Regions from separate parts of the Paenibacillus sp. FA6 genome, predicted to be linked through region 2. Evidence: a T-box and tRNA genes for the amino acid it is inferred to sense, from the RefSeq annotation. Region 2 holds a T-box; the other holds one or more tRNA genes.
What was found. The T-box of region 2 lies ahead of argS (arginine--tRNA ligase). A T-box ahead of a tRNA ligase gene usually reads a tRNA of that ligase, here a tRNA-Arg.
Positions count from the first base shown of each region.

Region 1: it encodes a tRNA-Arg, which carries the amino acid that the T-box ahead of argS (arginine--tRNA ligase) is inferred to sense. The anticodon was not compared.

Region 1 is NZ_CP188820.1:3,354,725-3,362,657, forward strand. It holds gene ACP8HI_RS15680 (sporulation protein Cse60) at 1-152, opposite strand, end outside; gene ACP8HI_RS15685 (GreA/GreB family elongation factor) at 211-660, opposite strand; gene ACP8HI_RS15690 (GMC family oxidoreductase) at 1,001-2,614, shown strand; gene ACP8HI_RS15695 (DUF1259 domain-containing protein) at 2,663-3,082, opposite strand; tRNA gene ACP8HI_RS15700 (tRNA-Arg) at 3,222-3,295, opposite strand; gene ACP8HI_RS15705 (hypothetical protein) at 3,465-3,596, opposite strand; gene ACP8HI_RS15710 (hypothetical protein) at 3,663-3,992, opposite strand; gene ACP8HI_RS15715 (XTP/dITP diphosphatase) at 4,210-4,833, opposite strand; gene rph (ribonuclease PH) at 4,835-5,596, opposite strand; gene ACP8HI_RS15725 (GerMN domain-containing protein) at 5,689-6,756, opposite strand; gene ACP8HI_RS15730 (phosphatidylglycerophosphatase A family protein) at 6,896-7,474, shown strand; gene ACP8HI_RS15735 (MBL fold metallo-hydrolase) at 7,581-7,933, opposite strand, start outside.
Region 2 is NZ_CP188820.1:1,299,877-1,307,809, reverse strand. It holds gene ACP8HI_RS06065 (ABC transporter ATP-binding protein) at 30-2,063, shown strand; gene ACP8HI_RS06060 (hypothetical protein) at 2,175-2,657, opposite strand; gene argS (arginine--tRNA ligase) at 2,788-4,494, opposite strand; T-box leader at 4,564-4,829, opposite strand; gene ACP8HI_RS06050 (CobW family GTP-binding protein) at 4,910-5,917, opposite strand; gene ACP8HI_RS06045 (stalk domain-containing protein) at 6,053-7,009, opposite strand; gene ACP8HI_RS06040 (acrylyl-CoA reductase family protein) at 7,271-7,933, opposite strand, start outside.

The DNA.
Region 1 (7,933 bases), 2.1 Mb from region 2:
CTTTGGCGTTCTGTTTTGGATACGCTGGATTTAACTACCGACCCATAACAGATATTGATCACTTGTTCCTCTTTTAATCCCGCTAAAAATATATTGGCCTTATTCTCCGCATAGGAATTATCTGAATCTACGAACTCTTTAACCTGTATCATATAAACCCTCCTGATTCATTGATTACTTTACTACTCATTCATCATGCAACATTGCTTATTATTTGTCTATATCACCATAATTCATGTATTTAATTTCTTGTATTTTCACTCCAATATGACCTGAAGGTACGACAAATTCATACGTTTCATTCATTTTAGTCATTAGTAGTTGTAAGCCCATCGGAGACAGGAATGAAATCCAGCTCTTGCTTGGATCTGCTCGATGAGGGAACACAATCGTATACTTCTCCTCATAACCATCATCCTCATAACGAAGGGTAACCTCGCTACCAATAAGTACCATAGAATTTAATGAGCCTTCTTGTCGTTCAGAAATGATCTTTTCAAGTGATGTCGTGTATACAGAAAGAATTTGATCGGCCCTTTTCTGCTCTTTAGAATCATCTGATATATATTGCATCAAGAAGAATTTCTTCTCTTCATCAAAGAACACAAGCTGGTTCACTAACTGCGTAGTTGAGCTTTGAAGGATCAAACTATGGTTCATAGTAGATTTCACCTCCTGTTTGAAGATTCTTCCTTTCAATTTTGGCGTAAAATAGTACCATTATTTATCCCCCCATAAAAATATAGACCTCGTGTAGGAGGCCTTTATCGTATCTTATCAAATATTCACTATTTTTCCAATAAAGAAAAGAAATTTTACATTCTCAACTTCCGGTTGTTTATCCATAACGGTATGAGGAATAGAAGATTAATGAGAAGCACCACGAAGACTAGTACGGCTGCTAGTACCATCCGCGTTACCCAGTAATTCCACAACTACGGAACATATTACATAAAATTTAATATCCTACAGTAGCCTATTTAAAAGGGAGAGATTGATTTTGGAGAACGCCAGGTTAACTTTTGATTACATTGTTATCGGCACAGGTCCTGCGGGTGCCGTTATTGCAAAGATCCTCTCTGACGATAAAAAAACGTCCGTACTTGTTTTGGAGGCGGGGGATAATAACGATAAAGATGAACCCATTACGGATTCTACCTTTGCTCCAGAACTGGAGGAGCGTTTCTTCCCAAATTACTTTTGGCAAGGTGAAGGGGTACCGCAGGGTGGACTGGATGATAGATCTTTTGAATGGACTACAGGTCGCCTATCAGGAGGGGGCTCTTCCATTAACGGAGAGCAGTATGTACGACCTACATCAGCCGTATTAAGGGAATGGGAAAGGTTACTTGGTCCAGTATGGTCACCACAAAGGGCCATTCGCAGGTTTAAACGACTAGAAAAATATAATGGAAAAACCAATAATGCCGGAGTACATGGGTATCGAGGTCGGATAGATATAAGGCAAGCACCCGTTACTCCAACCCGTATGGCGAAAAAACTAACTGACGCGATTGAGCAAGCTACCGGCCTTCCTGAGATTGTTGACTACAATGATCCTAAATCCCCCTTGGGTCCCTTTACCCGTTGGCAATTGTATCAACATCCAAATGGTCGAAGGGAGAGTTCATCAACCGCATTCCTCTCTTCAGATATCATGACACGTACTGGTCGGGGGGTTCGAGGTCGAAAATTAAGAGTATTTTTTAAATCAACGGCTCTTAAGATTCTTTTTTCCGCCAAGCGTGCTGTTGGAGTCGAGTTCTTAAAAAATGGTGAGCGCATCAAAGCTTTCTCACGACAAAAGGTTATTATTTCTACTGGAATCAATAGCGCCCAGCTTCTAATGTTATCCGGGATCGGACCAGCAAGATCGTTAAAGGATGCAGGAATACCCGTTATCTATAATAATCCGAACGTCGGAAAGAGGTTAAGAAATCACACTCTTAACAGTGCTATATTTACAGCAAACAGGAATGATATCGCTCTGCCTCATAACGATCCAAGTGCCCTTTATACAGGTGGTGCCTTTTTGCCGGATCCAAGTGGTTTAGACCCCAAGCGTCGAGCGGTACAATTGATCGGTATCGGTTCTGATGAGATGTTAACTATAGCCATTATATTCTTGAGACCCAAGAGTCGTGGATCCATAAAAATTCAAAATAATGACCCGCTGAAAATCGTTTTGGCCGACGAGGGATTTCTCGCCAATGCATCTGATATGGAGTCAGTTAAAAATATTTATAAAATCTATATTCAGAGTATAGCGTCGAAACTGGCAGAAATAGATTCTTCATATCAGTTGATTTCGCCAACGTTTGACATTATTAATGATGATCAAAAACTAGAGGAATTTATAATACAGAATTTTGAACATAATCACCATCAACAAGGGTCACTTCGGATGGCCCCTTTAAATAAAGGAGGAGTCGTTGATCGTTTTGGAAAGGTACATGGAGTGAAAGATTTAATAGTAGCTGATGCCTCCATCATTCCGTTTACAGTGGACGGGAATACCTCCGCCGCTACGTTCCTCATTGGCTATACCATTGCTCAGCAATTACTTAAAGGTAATCCTCGTCGCGCACTGATCAAAGAATTGGAAGAAGAATGATTAAACAAACAATCACCCTTTATCTTAGGGTGATTGTTTGAATGCTATCTAACCAAGGAAGGCAATAGACTGTTTTGTTTTTCTTGCAAAAGCAACCGGTTCATCAATGGACTGCCAGTGGATATACATTAACCGGGGATTGTCATTCAACCAGTGATTGTGAAGAGCTGTTACTGTAATCCCATTTCTTTGAAGATTGCGAATTAATCGGTTGGCTTGATTTTGAAGAAGCGCAGTTTCACCTAAACAGAGTGCCCGGCCCGACGTATCCAGGGATTCAAATGAAAAAAGTTGATAACGAACCAGCGGTGATGTGGTGCGTCTTCCTAGAATTGTCGCTTTAAGATTTCTAGAGCGACTGACAAAACAAACAGGACCCGGATCTATTTCATGTTCTCCACCTAAAATAGATGAAAATTGGTTACATAGTCTTTGAAATCGTGGGCTCACTCTAACCATAAATAACATACCTCCTATTGTTTGATAAGAGTATTCTATGGTTAACGAAGTGTTCTGATTGTACGGATACCCATTGTGAATCAATAATGGGATTCTTGCCCACCCTGGAACGCAAAGAAGCTCTCCATATAGGAGAGCTTCTTCTGTATGTCCCAGAAGGGATTCGAACCCCCGACCGACGCCTTAGAAGGGCGTTGCTCTATCCAGCTGAGCTACTGAGACATAATTATATGAAATGCACCTTACAAAGGAGTAGTACACGAACTTGTATATGTACCTTTACTTCATCATCCTTATAAAAAGGGTGCGTTATTCATTATAACGCACCCTCACAATTAATCAATAGGTAATTTCAAATTTATTTCTTGCAATATCAATTAAACGATTCTTACTACTTATTTCCACGACGCCAGTTTACTTTATCTTCAACGTGTTGAGCTGGATTCTTGGCCATTACCTCTTCAGCAAACTCATTATTATGGGCATACTTATTGCCTTTGTTTTTCTTATATTTATCCGCCACTAATATCACCTCCTGGTATTAGTATGGTTATACCCGTGGGCAGATATAAGTATTATTATTTGGATATTATCCATCATATGAATGAAGAAACGCACTCACCCCAGATTCCCTCATCTGCATACGGGTCTCCTCAGAACAAAGCTCATATATCATCTTATAGACATCGTCTAATGCATTCTGATACGCTAAATTCACTACTCGTTCTGGCGTATCTGGCCATGGATATACATACCCAAGAAACGCTTTTTCCTCTTTCTCTTGCACAATTCCCATCAGCCAACTGATTTCCTGAGCTTGTTCTGGTGTCGCTTCGATCTCCCATTCATAAGATGTTGCACCTTTATCCAATAAAATGGATCTTCCATGCACAGATACATAATACTTATGTTTATCCACGACAACTTCCCCTCCTTCTCTGACATTGCATTGATGTATGCTCACCTATAGCTTTCCTTAAAGGACAGACATTTTATGCCTTCCTTCGGCATATATCTGTATGACTTTGAAATAACGCCTATCCCCAAACACATCATTCTGATTTCCTTACAACGGTTCGCTAGATATAATTAAAGAAGGCTACCCATGGGTAGCCTTCTTATGAATTGACGAATGTTCATCTCTGCAAACGATCTATTAACTCCCGCAAGGCAATCCCACGATGACTTATAGACTGCTTCTCCTCCAAAGAGAGCTCCGCCATCGTCTTCTCGTACTCAGGAACATAGAAGAGCGGGTCATAACCAAATCCACCGGCACCCGCTACATCTGAAGTGATCCAGCCTGATACAGTCCCAAAAGTCTCCATATGTTCTCCTGAAGAGGGGTTATACAACACCAAAGCACAGTTAAAACTTGCTGGGCTTAACAATGTTTGTTCTGTATCTTCACCTTGTTTCAATTGCTCAAGCTCTTGTAATAGCTTCTCGTTGTTCTCTTGGTCCGTTGCATTCTCGCCCGCATAGCGTGCAGAATATACACCTGGTCGTCCATCCAATGCCTCTACACATAGTCCTGAATCATCAGCAAGCACAGGAAAACCAAGCGCATCGCCAACCATTTTAGCCTTTTTGAGAGCATTCTCTACAAAAGTATGTCCATCCTCAATCACTTCCGGAAGATCAGGATAATCAAACATACTTTTCACTTGTTTACCTAGCAGTGCAAAAGCATGTTCAAATTCTCTAACTTTGCCTTTATTCTTAGTGGCAACAATTATGATGTCTTGACCTAGCTTCATGTTAGACACCTTTTCCAGTTAAGCCAGTTCCGATCATAAGAGCAATTGGACCTAATATTTCCTGCTGACGAGTAATAATCTCTTTAATTCCCTGTTCACCAAGCTGAAGCATTTCGTCCAACTCTTGACGTGTGAATGGGCTTTCTTCACCGGTTCCTTGTAATTCTACAAACTGTCCCTTTCCCGTCATGACCAGATTCATATCCACTTTAGCCTTGGAATCTTCTTCATAATTCAGATCCAATAGCGTTTGACCACCTACAACGCCTACGCTAACAGAAGCTAAATAGTCAGTAATCGGGAATACCGGCAGTCGATGCTGCTGGGAAATCTTATTTACTGCTATACAAAGAGCTATAAATGAGCCTGTAATTGAGGTTGTTCTTGTCCCTCCATCTGCTTGAATTACATCACAATCTAGAGTGATCGTACGTTCACCCAAAGCATGTAAATTCACTACAGAACGAAGGGCTCTGCCGATTAACCGTTGAATTTCCATCGTCCGGCCCGTTAGCTTCCCACGATTGGCCTCCCGTTGATTTCGGGTATGAGTCGCTCTTGGCAACATGGAATACTCTGCTGTTACCCAGCCCTTTCCTTGTCCTTTTAAGAATGGAGGTACTCTCTCATCCACAGTTGCCGTGCAAAGTATTTTGGTATCTCCCATTTCTATATACACAGAGCCTTCCGCATATTTATTCACATTTGTTGTTAATTTCATATCCCGTAATTGATCGTTATTCCGTCCGTTCGATCTCAATATTATCTGCCTCCTACATCATTAGCGTCCTATTTTGCAAACCTTATTTTATCAAAGTGTAGCAATAAAAGCATCTTTTGAAGTAGGATTTCATGTTATAACGGTATTTCGTTAATATACTGCGGTCTTGATACAGGCTCGCTGTAATTTTGATTGTCATCACCTATCACATTGGAATCGCCATTCAGTTGGATGATTACCTTGTTATTTCCAGAATTCTCTGTAACGGTCAGTACGACAGACTGCAGTAGTTGAGAAGGAACCTTCTCCCCTTTAATAAACATATCTTCCTTAAGTGATACGGTCACAGTTCCATCTTTGGCTGACTTCACTGACTGCAAGGAGGTTCCTGTCGTCATTACACTTTCCAACCCACCTCTTGGCTGTGGACCGCGAATAAGCTCGCTAAGAGCTGCGTGAAGTGTATCCTGTCCAGGTACCACAAGCCGGGTGATAGGCACATAGTATTGTATGCCCGCCGGTGATTCTGATGAGAAGTACATCGTTACCGAGCTGGAATGCGTATAACTTGCTCCATCTCCTTTTTCCAAGTTGATACCCATACTTCGTCCAAGGTTCTGATCGAGCGGCGTATGGTTAAGTGGCATTTCGGTTATCTTCTTACCCTCTACCCAGAATTGAACTTGCTCAATATTTGGATCGCTTGTGAGTGTCCAAGTTACAGCCTCTAGCATTTTCCGTTCATTTGAGGCATCATATTCAGTGAAGGATTTACTAAACTCTACAACGGCTAGTTTGCTATCCTTCTCAACAGAGACCATCTTCACTTCTGTGCCTTCAGGCAATACACCGGAGAAGCCTTCTGGTAGATATCCTGCATAAGGCCCATCTTTGACCATCGCCTCAAGAGATTGACGCATGAGCATATTATCTTTATTATCCATGGGAGGAAGCCCTATAGATACTGGAGCTAGTAGACCATGTTGGTCTGCCAAATAAACGGTGGATGTCGGTGTCAATTGCTCTTTCGTTGCTTGTGGGGCGCTACCATTCATGGACTGAAGCATTTCCGCTTCAATTTGAGCGGGGGGTGGATCAATCTCCATCGATTGACTACTGAAACCACTGCACCCAGACAATATTATGGGAACGACTATTAACCCAGCAGCGGAGATATTTCGGATTGTCATTTTCTTCAACATTATTATCGTGCCTCCCTAACCATTTTATACAGTTTGTACTAGTATATATACGAGCCCTTTTCAAAAAAATAACTACTTTTTACGTTTTGGGGACTTAAGTGAGAAGTTTATTCTATTACAAAGGATGATGTGAACAGTTATGGCAAAGGAAAAGAATTCATACAGCTTGAATAGCAAGGTCGTATCGGATACAACCCATGAGTTACTTCACCAAAGAGGAGTTACCATTCCCGAGATCGCTGAACTCGTCCTGTTTCTGCAAAAAAAATACTATCCTGCCCTAACTATGGAGGAATGTGTTCACAATGTTGAAATGGTTCTTAGTAAACGTGAAGTTCAGAATGCTGTCTTAACTGGTATACAACTGGATATGTTGGCAGAGGAAGGTAAGCTTCTCTCCCCATTACAGGAGATGTTGGTCAATGATGAAGGACTTTATGGCGTAGATGAAATATTGGCGTTTTCTATTGTCAATGTTTATGGGAGTATTGGGTTTACGAATTATGGCTATGTAGACAAATTAAAACCTGGAATATTAGAAAGGCTTAATGATAAGTCCACTGGACAGGTGCATACTTTCCTAGATGATATTGTAGGTGCAGTGGCTGCTGCGGCTAGTAGCCGTATTGCCCATCGTAAGCAAGCAGAGAGAGAAGTGGACTCCTCCGACTTGAATGCAGAATCGGATCCTCTAAATAATGGAATATCACCAGAATAAGCGACAGCACAAAACCTCCAAAACCACTTTTAATAGTGATTTTGGAGGTTTTTTTCGATTAATCTAATCTAACAATTCGAGTTCAAAAGATGACTTTTTGAACCTCCTATAACAATGTCGTAAACTTAATGCTTCCGTCTAATGATGATACTAAAGTTCCTGCTTTACCTCGGCGAACCAACTCCTGTAAATGAGCGAGCGCTTCACATATGGCAAACCTCATTTGATGTGTTGAAAGATTATTTCCAAATAGAGTACAACAAATCTCATACCCACTTTGCGAGGAGTGGCATAGTAGTTGCTCAATCTTAATTAATCGCTCTTCATGGTGGTTAAGTAACTCTTCTATTCGCTGCTGAACAGTATGAAATGGATCCCTATGTCCTGGAAAAGCTTCATTCACCTTGTACTCCTTCAGACGATGTAGGCTATTCATGAAGGTGTACAACGGCTCAGGGT
Region 2 (7,933 bases):
TGTTCCAGTATGCTCTAACGGCTAAAGTGATGTTCATAGCCGCTATATTCACATTATGTATAGGCGTTGCCGCAGAACTTGCGGGACCTTTTATAGCTAAAGCTATGATTGATGACCATATGCTCGGTATTGAACAACCTTTCTTTGAGACGGATTCACCAACATCGGAAGGTTCTGTTCTATATGAAGGTCATTATTACAAGCGCGGCGATCGATTCGCCGAGAACGAGAATAAAGGTCAAGAAGTCCGTATTCTCCAAAAAGGTAAGACCTTCTATTTTATCAATCAGGCGGTTGAAGTTACTAATGGAAAAAGAGTCGTTGTCGATGGCCAGATGACCATTTCAAATGGAACATTAGAGTCAACTTATCCAGTCACAGCATTAACAGCCGACCAACTTTTCACCTTTTACACGCCAGAAATACCTGGCATTATGAAGCTCGTGGGATTATATCTCTTACTACTATTGGTCACAATATTCACGGAATTTGGTAAGACCTACTGGCTACAGTCTTCAGCCAACAAAGTTATTCAGAAATTGCGGACAGATGTATACGCCCATATTCAACGACTTCCAGTCCATTTCTTTGATAACTTACCTGCTGGGAAGGTCGTTTCTAGAATTACCAACGATACGGAGGCAGTAAAGGATTTGTTCGTGGCTGTACTTGCCAACTTCAGCTCGGGTATCGTCTATATTACAGGCGTGTATATTGCTCTATTCATACTTGATGTGCGACTTGGGCTTGTATGCTTATTCGTTATTCCGATATTAATTATTTGGATTATTCTCTATCGTAAATACGCAACTAAATTCAATACGATTATTCGATCTCGCCTAAGTGAGATCAATGCGATCATCAATGAGTCTATTCAAGGAATGTCCATCATTCGTATATTCCGACGTCAGCAACAGACTAGGGATGAATTCGAGACACTGAATCAAGATTACATGAAGTATCAGAATAAGATGCTGAACCTCAATGCATTTACAACCCATAACTTGGTCAATGTGTTACGTAGCTTCTCATTTGCCGTATTGCTAGCGTATTTCGGATTCGGCTCACTCAGTGGTACCAATGTTGTATCACTTGGTGTACTGTATGCCTTCGTTGATGTCCTTGGTCGGTTATTTCAACCCATCACGGGTATGGTGAACCAGCTTGCTGCGCTCGATTCTTCTATGGTATCTGCTGGGAGAGTGTTCGAGCTGATGGATGAGCCAGGGGAAGATGTTACAGATGGTACTATGCCACGCTACAAAGGAAATGTAGAATTCAAGGATGTCTCATTCGCTTATAAAAAAGATTATGTTCTCAAAAACATTTCCTTTGAAGCGAAGCAAGGCCAGACGGTTGCTCTGGTAGGTCATACTGGTTCAGGGAAAAGTTCCATCATTAATCTATTATTCCGCTTCTATGATCCACAGAAAGGGAGCATTACGATTGATGGTCAGGAAGTGACTGATATCCCTAAACAATGGCTACGCCATCATATGGGAATTGTATTGCAGGATCCTTATCTCTTCACTGGTACGGTGGCATCGAATGTCAGCCTAGGTGACGAGAGAATATCCCGTGAACAAATCGAGAAGGCCTTGTGTGATGTGGGTGCTGAGCGTATCCTTGCCCACTTACCAAAAGGATTTGATGAGCCCGTTGTGGAGAAAGGAAGTACGTTGTCCGCTGGGCAGCGCCAACTGATTTCCTTCGCACGCGCGCTTGCATTCGATCCAGCAATCCTTATTCTTGATGAAGCCACCGCCAACATTGATACAGAGACGGAAAGCCTGATTCAATCGGCCCTGGAGGTTCTGAAGAGAGGTCGCACGACGTTCATTATCGCTCACCGTCTTTCTACCATCCGCAGTGCTGATCAAATTCTGGTGTTGCACCGTGGAGAGATCGTTGAACGAGGTAGTCATGAAGAACTTCTGGAGCTGGGTGGTCGTTACTTCCAATTGTATCAACTACAACTGGGAAGTATCTTACCTCAACCTACTGGATCTGAGCATGTAGAAGAATCTTCTAGGCAACCTATTCAATCCGTGCCTGGTGTATAAAATAACTGATGATTCCAAAGGACGGTAGCACGCCCTTTAAAGAATAAAGTAAAGAGCCTCACTGCGATATTGCAGTGAGGCTCTTTACTTTTCAAGCATCCTTGTTCGAAACTATGATTTATCAGAATAAGAAGCAATAGAATCATTATCTAGACCAAGCGTACGATAGAATTCCCGAGAATATCCTTGGAGCTTCTTCTCCAACATTTGTGCTTGGTCACTAAACTTCGTAAACTCACGAATCATACGAGAACGACCGCCAGGACTGAACGTCTCTTGGATTCGCTCCTTAAAGTAATCATGGACAATATAATTACGTTGTTTCCATATTCTTGTCAATTGAATCGTTTCTTCTTCTGAGAAAGGGAAATGATGCTGAATTTCCTGTACTAACTGGCCTAACGAACTACTTAACTTACGTTGATAAAGTTCAGTGAAGTCTTCTTCTGTTGGAATCTTGCCCTCTGATAGCTTCATGAGCATTAATAAGTTAACGAGTTGCTGCTCCAAAGATTGTGAAGAATATACGGCAAGTCCAAAATAGGTAAAGACATCTCTTGAATGATCACTGTCGAGCAATCTTTCTTTTACCATACTTCCGCTCCATTCACTATCAACACATTCACACGATGTGCTAGTTGATCTGCTTTGCTATTCCTTATGTTAAAGGAATCCGCAGAATCTATCAACATGAGATTGTTAAATGAATCTATTACGCCCCTTTTTACATACGTACAGGAGTACCTAGACCCAGAATATGCATTGTTCTTTGTAAAGATTGTCCTGTTAGCATCGTTAGAGACACTCGAATTTTTCTTAACTTCTCTTCTTCACACAGTATTCTTTCCTGGTTGTAGAAGTGATTGAACACCTGCGCTACATCTAGAACATACCTAGCTAATACGGAAGGTTCATTATTATGTACCCCACGTTTCAACTGTTCAGGGAAGCGAATAAGGAGTTTAAGGAGGGCCCATCCCGAATCACCTAAAGCTTCAATATACTTATCCTCCTGCATTCCTTGTAGATCCTCCGCGTCCACTTGTTCTATCATCATGCTCTTAGAAAGAATACTTTGGGTTCTAGTATATGTGTACTGCAAGTAAGGACCTGTCTCCCCTTCGAAATTCAACGCATCATCCAATGAGAAATCCACTTCATTACTCCGATTATTCTTGAGATCTCCAAAAATAACTGCTCCAATTCCTACATCCTGTGCCACCTTATATTTATCCGGCAACTCTGGATTTTTCTCTTCAATGACCCGCAGCGCTCTTGTAATAGCTTCATCTAACACATCGTCAAGATACACAATTTTACCGCGACGGGTAGACATCTTCTTACCCTCGAATTTCATTAATCCAAAGTGAACATGACTACAATCTTGAACCCACTCGGCCCCCATTTTATTCAATACAGCAAATACTTGTTGGAAATGTAACTTCTGTTCTCCCCCGACCACATACAGAATTTGATCAGCTTTCATGACATGATGGCGATAGAATGCTGTTGCCAAATCCCGTGTAGGATAAATCGTCGTCCCGTCGGACTTCATAATTAAGCAGGGTGGCATCCCCTCATCATCCAACTGAACAACGAGTGCACCCTCACTTTTCACTAATAAGTCTTTATCTTTTAGCTCTTGAACAACAGCACCCATCTTATCGTTGTAAAAGCTTTCTCCGAGCACATAATCGAACGTAACATTTAGTCTTTCATACATTCTGTTGAACTCCTGCATACTAACTTCGACGAAATATTCCCAAAGTCTGTTCGCTTCTTCATCACCAGACTCCAACAGACGGAACCAATTTCGCGCCTCGGGTTCCAATGTAGCATCTTGCTCTGCTTCCTCATGAAACTGAACATATAAACGTAAAGACTCCTGAATTGGGTTCTCTTGTAATGCTTCATCATTACCCCAACGCTTATATGCTGCAATTTGTTTACCAAATTGTGTGCCCCAATCCCCCAGATGATTGACACTAACAGGTTCGTATCCTGCGGTTTGATACATTTTGTACAAGGCGGCTCCGATCATCGTCGATCGAAGATGTCCGATACCAAAAGGTTTCGCTATATTTGGGGATGACATATCGATAATCACCTTTTTCCCCTGACCTATATTGGTTTGGGGATCATTACTTTGCTGCAATTGCTCCATCAAGTACCCAGCATAATAGCTTCTGTCAAAAGTTAAATTAACATAAGGTCCAACAGTTTCTGCTTTGATTCCCTTCATTTGGATAAGGTTTACTAAATGTAGTGCTATCTGTGGCGGTGATTGTCTGTATTGCTTTGCTAATACGTAACACGGAAATGCAATGTCACCCATCACTGCTGAGGGTGGTGTTTCTAACAAGGCCTCTACTTCTTCTACTGATAGGGATACATGTGGCTGTATCGCCTCTACGGCCCATTTATTTAACATGATTAACCATCCTCCTTATTCTACTCAAATGACCGTTTATTTCATCAAAAAAAGCCCTCATCTCTATGAATAAGAGACGAGAGCTTTAGTTCCCGTGGTACCACTCTAGTTGAACCCTCAGACAGAGGTGTAATCCTCTCTAGAGTTGTTCCGCTTGATGACCTATAACGAAGATCAATCGGACTATTCTACTGATCATAAAAAAGCGATCTTCATGACGTTGGAATAGCCATCTCCCGGGTGCGCTTCATCAGAGTCCAATATACCGGCTTTCACCACTTCCGGCTCGCTACAATATCAGTTACTCTCATTACTCTCCCGTTCAAAGACGTTCAATATACAACAGTATACATCGGTCACCATTAGGTTGCAACACGATTTAACTGGCATACTCACTTATAATTTTCAGTTAGCATTAACCTCTCTTCTCAAGCTCTTCCAAGGCATCCTTCAATTCAGCTTGAGAGAAATGCTCACCTATGAATACAACGACATCGGGTACGACTCCTTGAGGATTAATCTTCAAGAAGTCCGATTCTCTAAATGCATATTGAAATAAGAATCGACTGGTGGTATCACTAAATGTCATAATTCCTTTCGCACGATATACTTCACGTGGTAAATGATTCACTAATTGTTCAAAACCCTGACTATCAATTGGACCCGTGAAATAATGCGTATATACCATAACATGATCATGTGAGTGATGTGAGTGATCATGTCCAACCTGACTATGATCATGATCCTCAGCTTGATCAACTTCATATGAATGGTCGCTCTTCCACTGTCTAGGTTGAACATCTTGTCCGAACAAAGGAACCCAGTCCACATCACAACGTACAGCTGGGATAATCGGAGCATACTCGTTCCAACTAGATAGTATCGTCGTAAGCGAAGCTTGATCTCCTTCACTTACACGGTCAATTTTATTAAGAATCAAATAAGATGCACAGCGAATCTGCTCTTGCATAAGGCGATAAGTCTTGCCTTTCTGGATCTCATATAGTTCCAATAAATGTACCGCATCAACGACGGTTATGACGCTCTTAAGATCTATTTTCATATACAGCGCAGCTTCCGTTACACCATCCAAGATTTCCATCGGATTCGCAATTCCTGTCGCCTCTATGACGATTACATCAGGTGATTCTTGCTTAATCAGATTAGATATTTCTAAACTTAAATCACCTCGAATGGTACAGCAGATGCATCCACTGAGCATTTCAGTCATGGGGACGGTCTCTTCAATCAACGCACCTTCCAAGTTCACATCGCCAATCTCATTCATGATCACAGCGGGTCGAAGCCCCTGCTCCTGCCAATATGTTACCATGCGCTGCAACAATGTCGTTTTCCCGCTTCCTAGGAATCCAGACAATATGTATATAGGTGTAACTCGATCTGTTACTTGATTCAGATTCATACTTCTTTCTCCTCCAACTCATTTCCATCTCTATCAGCCGAGTTTACTATATGTAAAGCCCCCCATGCAAGTGGCTACATTTAATTACATTAACTATCCGGAACACTGCTTTTCTTTCGTGCTCAAATAGTGCTGCTATTGTACGCTATTCACTACTTCCTTTCGAGTTTCATTTGATAATTCTAATGAAATCTTCCCCTCTTTATTGGACACTACACCACCAATAATATGTTCGAAGCCCAGTTGCGCAATTTTATTATCTTCATCAATGCTACCACTTGTTTTTGCACTACTATCTCCTGAAATACCATAGTTATAATATAATAGCTTTTTATTTATTGTGATTTCCGTTCCCCTTGTATCGAACAATTTGTGATCTAAGAAATTTTGTAAGTTATCCCCTTTTTGAATATGCGCTTGCCAAGTCACCATTGGGAAATCCTCTTTAAATTCATACAACAAAGCTGTATCACCTTTAAGGACATAGAATCGAAGGGCTTCACCCTCGGGAAATAAAAAGGTACTGCTATAATCATCATCTTCACGAGTTACCTCCAATGGCCTTTGCTCATAATGTACGATTGAGGTGTAGGTCTTGTCCATAGCTAGCTTTCGAGCTTGTTGTAGCGAACCTTCATAGAGGATCTTCCGTTCTTTGTCATTTAAGGGTGAACTAATCGTAACCGCTTTACCATCCCAATTTATTCTATACCCATATAGTTCTGATAGAAATCGTAAAGGGACAAACACTCGATTATTCTCTAATTTAGCAGAAACATCTAATGAAATCACACCGGATTCAGCAAACTTCCCATCGACGGAAGCTGTATTCTTACCGATCGTAAGTATGACACTTTCAGCCCATTTACGAACAGTCACTTTGTTCTCTTTTTTATCCCATTCTACCTTTGCACCTAATGCCTCTGATACAACTCGAATCGGAACAAGTACTCTCCCTTGTTCTACTATTGGTGCCAAATTGTTTTGAATCTTATCATTGTATATATATATAGGTATTGAATCAGCGGCATTTGCTATTGAACTAACACTTAACATGCTTGCAACAGCAAGTGCGGTTAGAATTTTTCTCATGAATTCCTCTCCTCTGCACATTGTTTTTTTCAACTTCAAGCCCGAGCAACGACTTAAGCTTATTCTCTCATTACCACTAAAACGTTCATTAGACTCTAAATGTTCCAATTATATTGAAATTTTTTATTTATCAAGTGAGAATACCTGTTCACATGTAACGATTATTCAACGGCAAAAACAGAGTGTAGAAACTATTATCAGTCCCCACACTCTATTTTTATGATTCCTATTCCCCAAAGCTAACCTACTTCAATAAATATCCTAATCTAGCTTCACCACGGTACGTCCGACTGCTCCACCTTGCAATATGTTCTCTAGTACATCAGGTAATTCATGTAATGAAATCTCCGTTATTCCACCCTCAAGCACCTTAACGGGCTTCCACGCTGCGCCTAATTTAGTCCAAATCGCCTGTCTATGTTCCATAGGACAATAGACAGAATCGATACCGAGCAATTGTATTCCACGAAGTATAAATGGGTAGACTGTACTCTCGAAAGATCCCCCGCCAGTTAATCCTGAAAGTGCAACCCCTCCACCGTATTGGACTGTCTTCAGAAGCCCTGCTAAATGAGATCCTCCAACAGGATCAACTACACCTGCCCATCGTTCTTTCGCAAGAACTCCTTTGGGAGGAGCTATAATTTCTTCGCGGCTAACGACTAAGGTCGCACCTAATTGTTGTAACCACTCACTCTGAGTATCAACTTTCCCTGTACTCGCCACAACTTCGAATCCAAGCTGAGCTAATATATTCACAGCAACACTACCCACACCACCCGTTGCTCCTGTAACTAGCACAGGCCCACGCTCTGGTGTAAGACCATTAAGAATAAGCCGTTCCACAGATAATGCCGCCGTAAACCCAGCTGTACCAATCCCCATGGCCTCTTTGGAATTCAATCCCTGCGGTAACGAGACGAG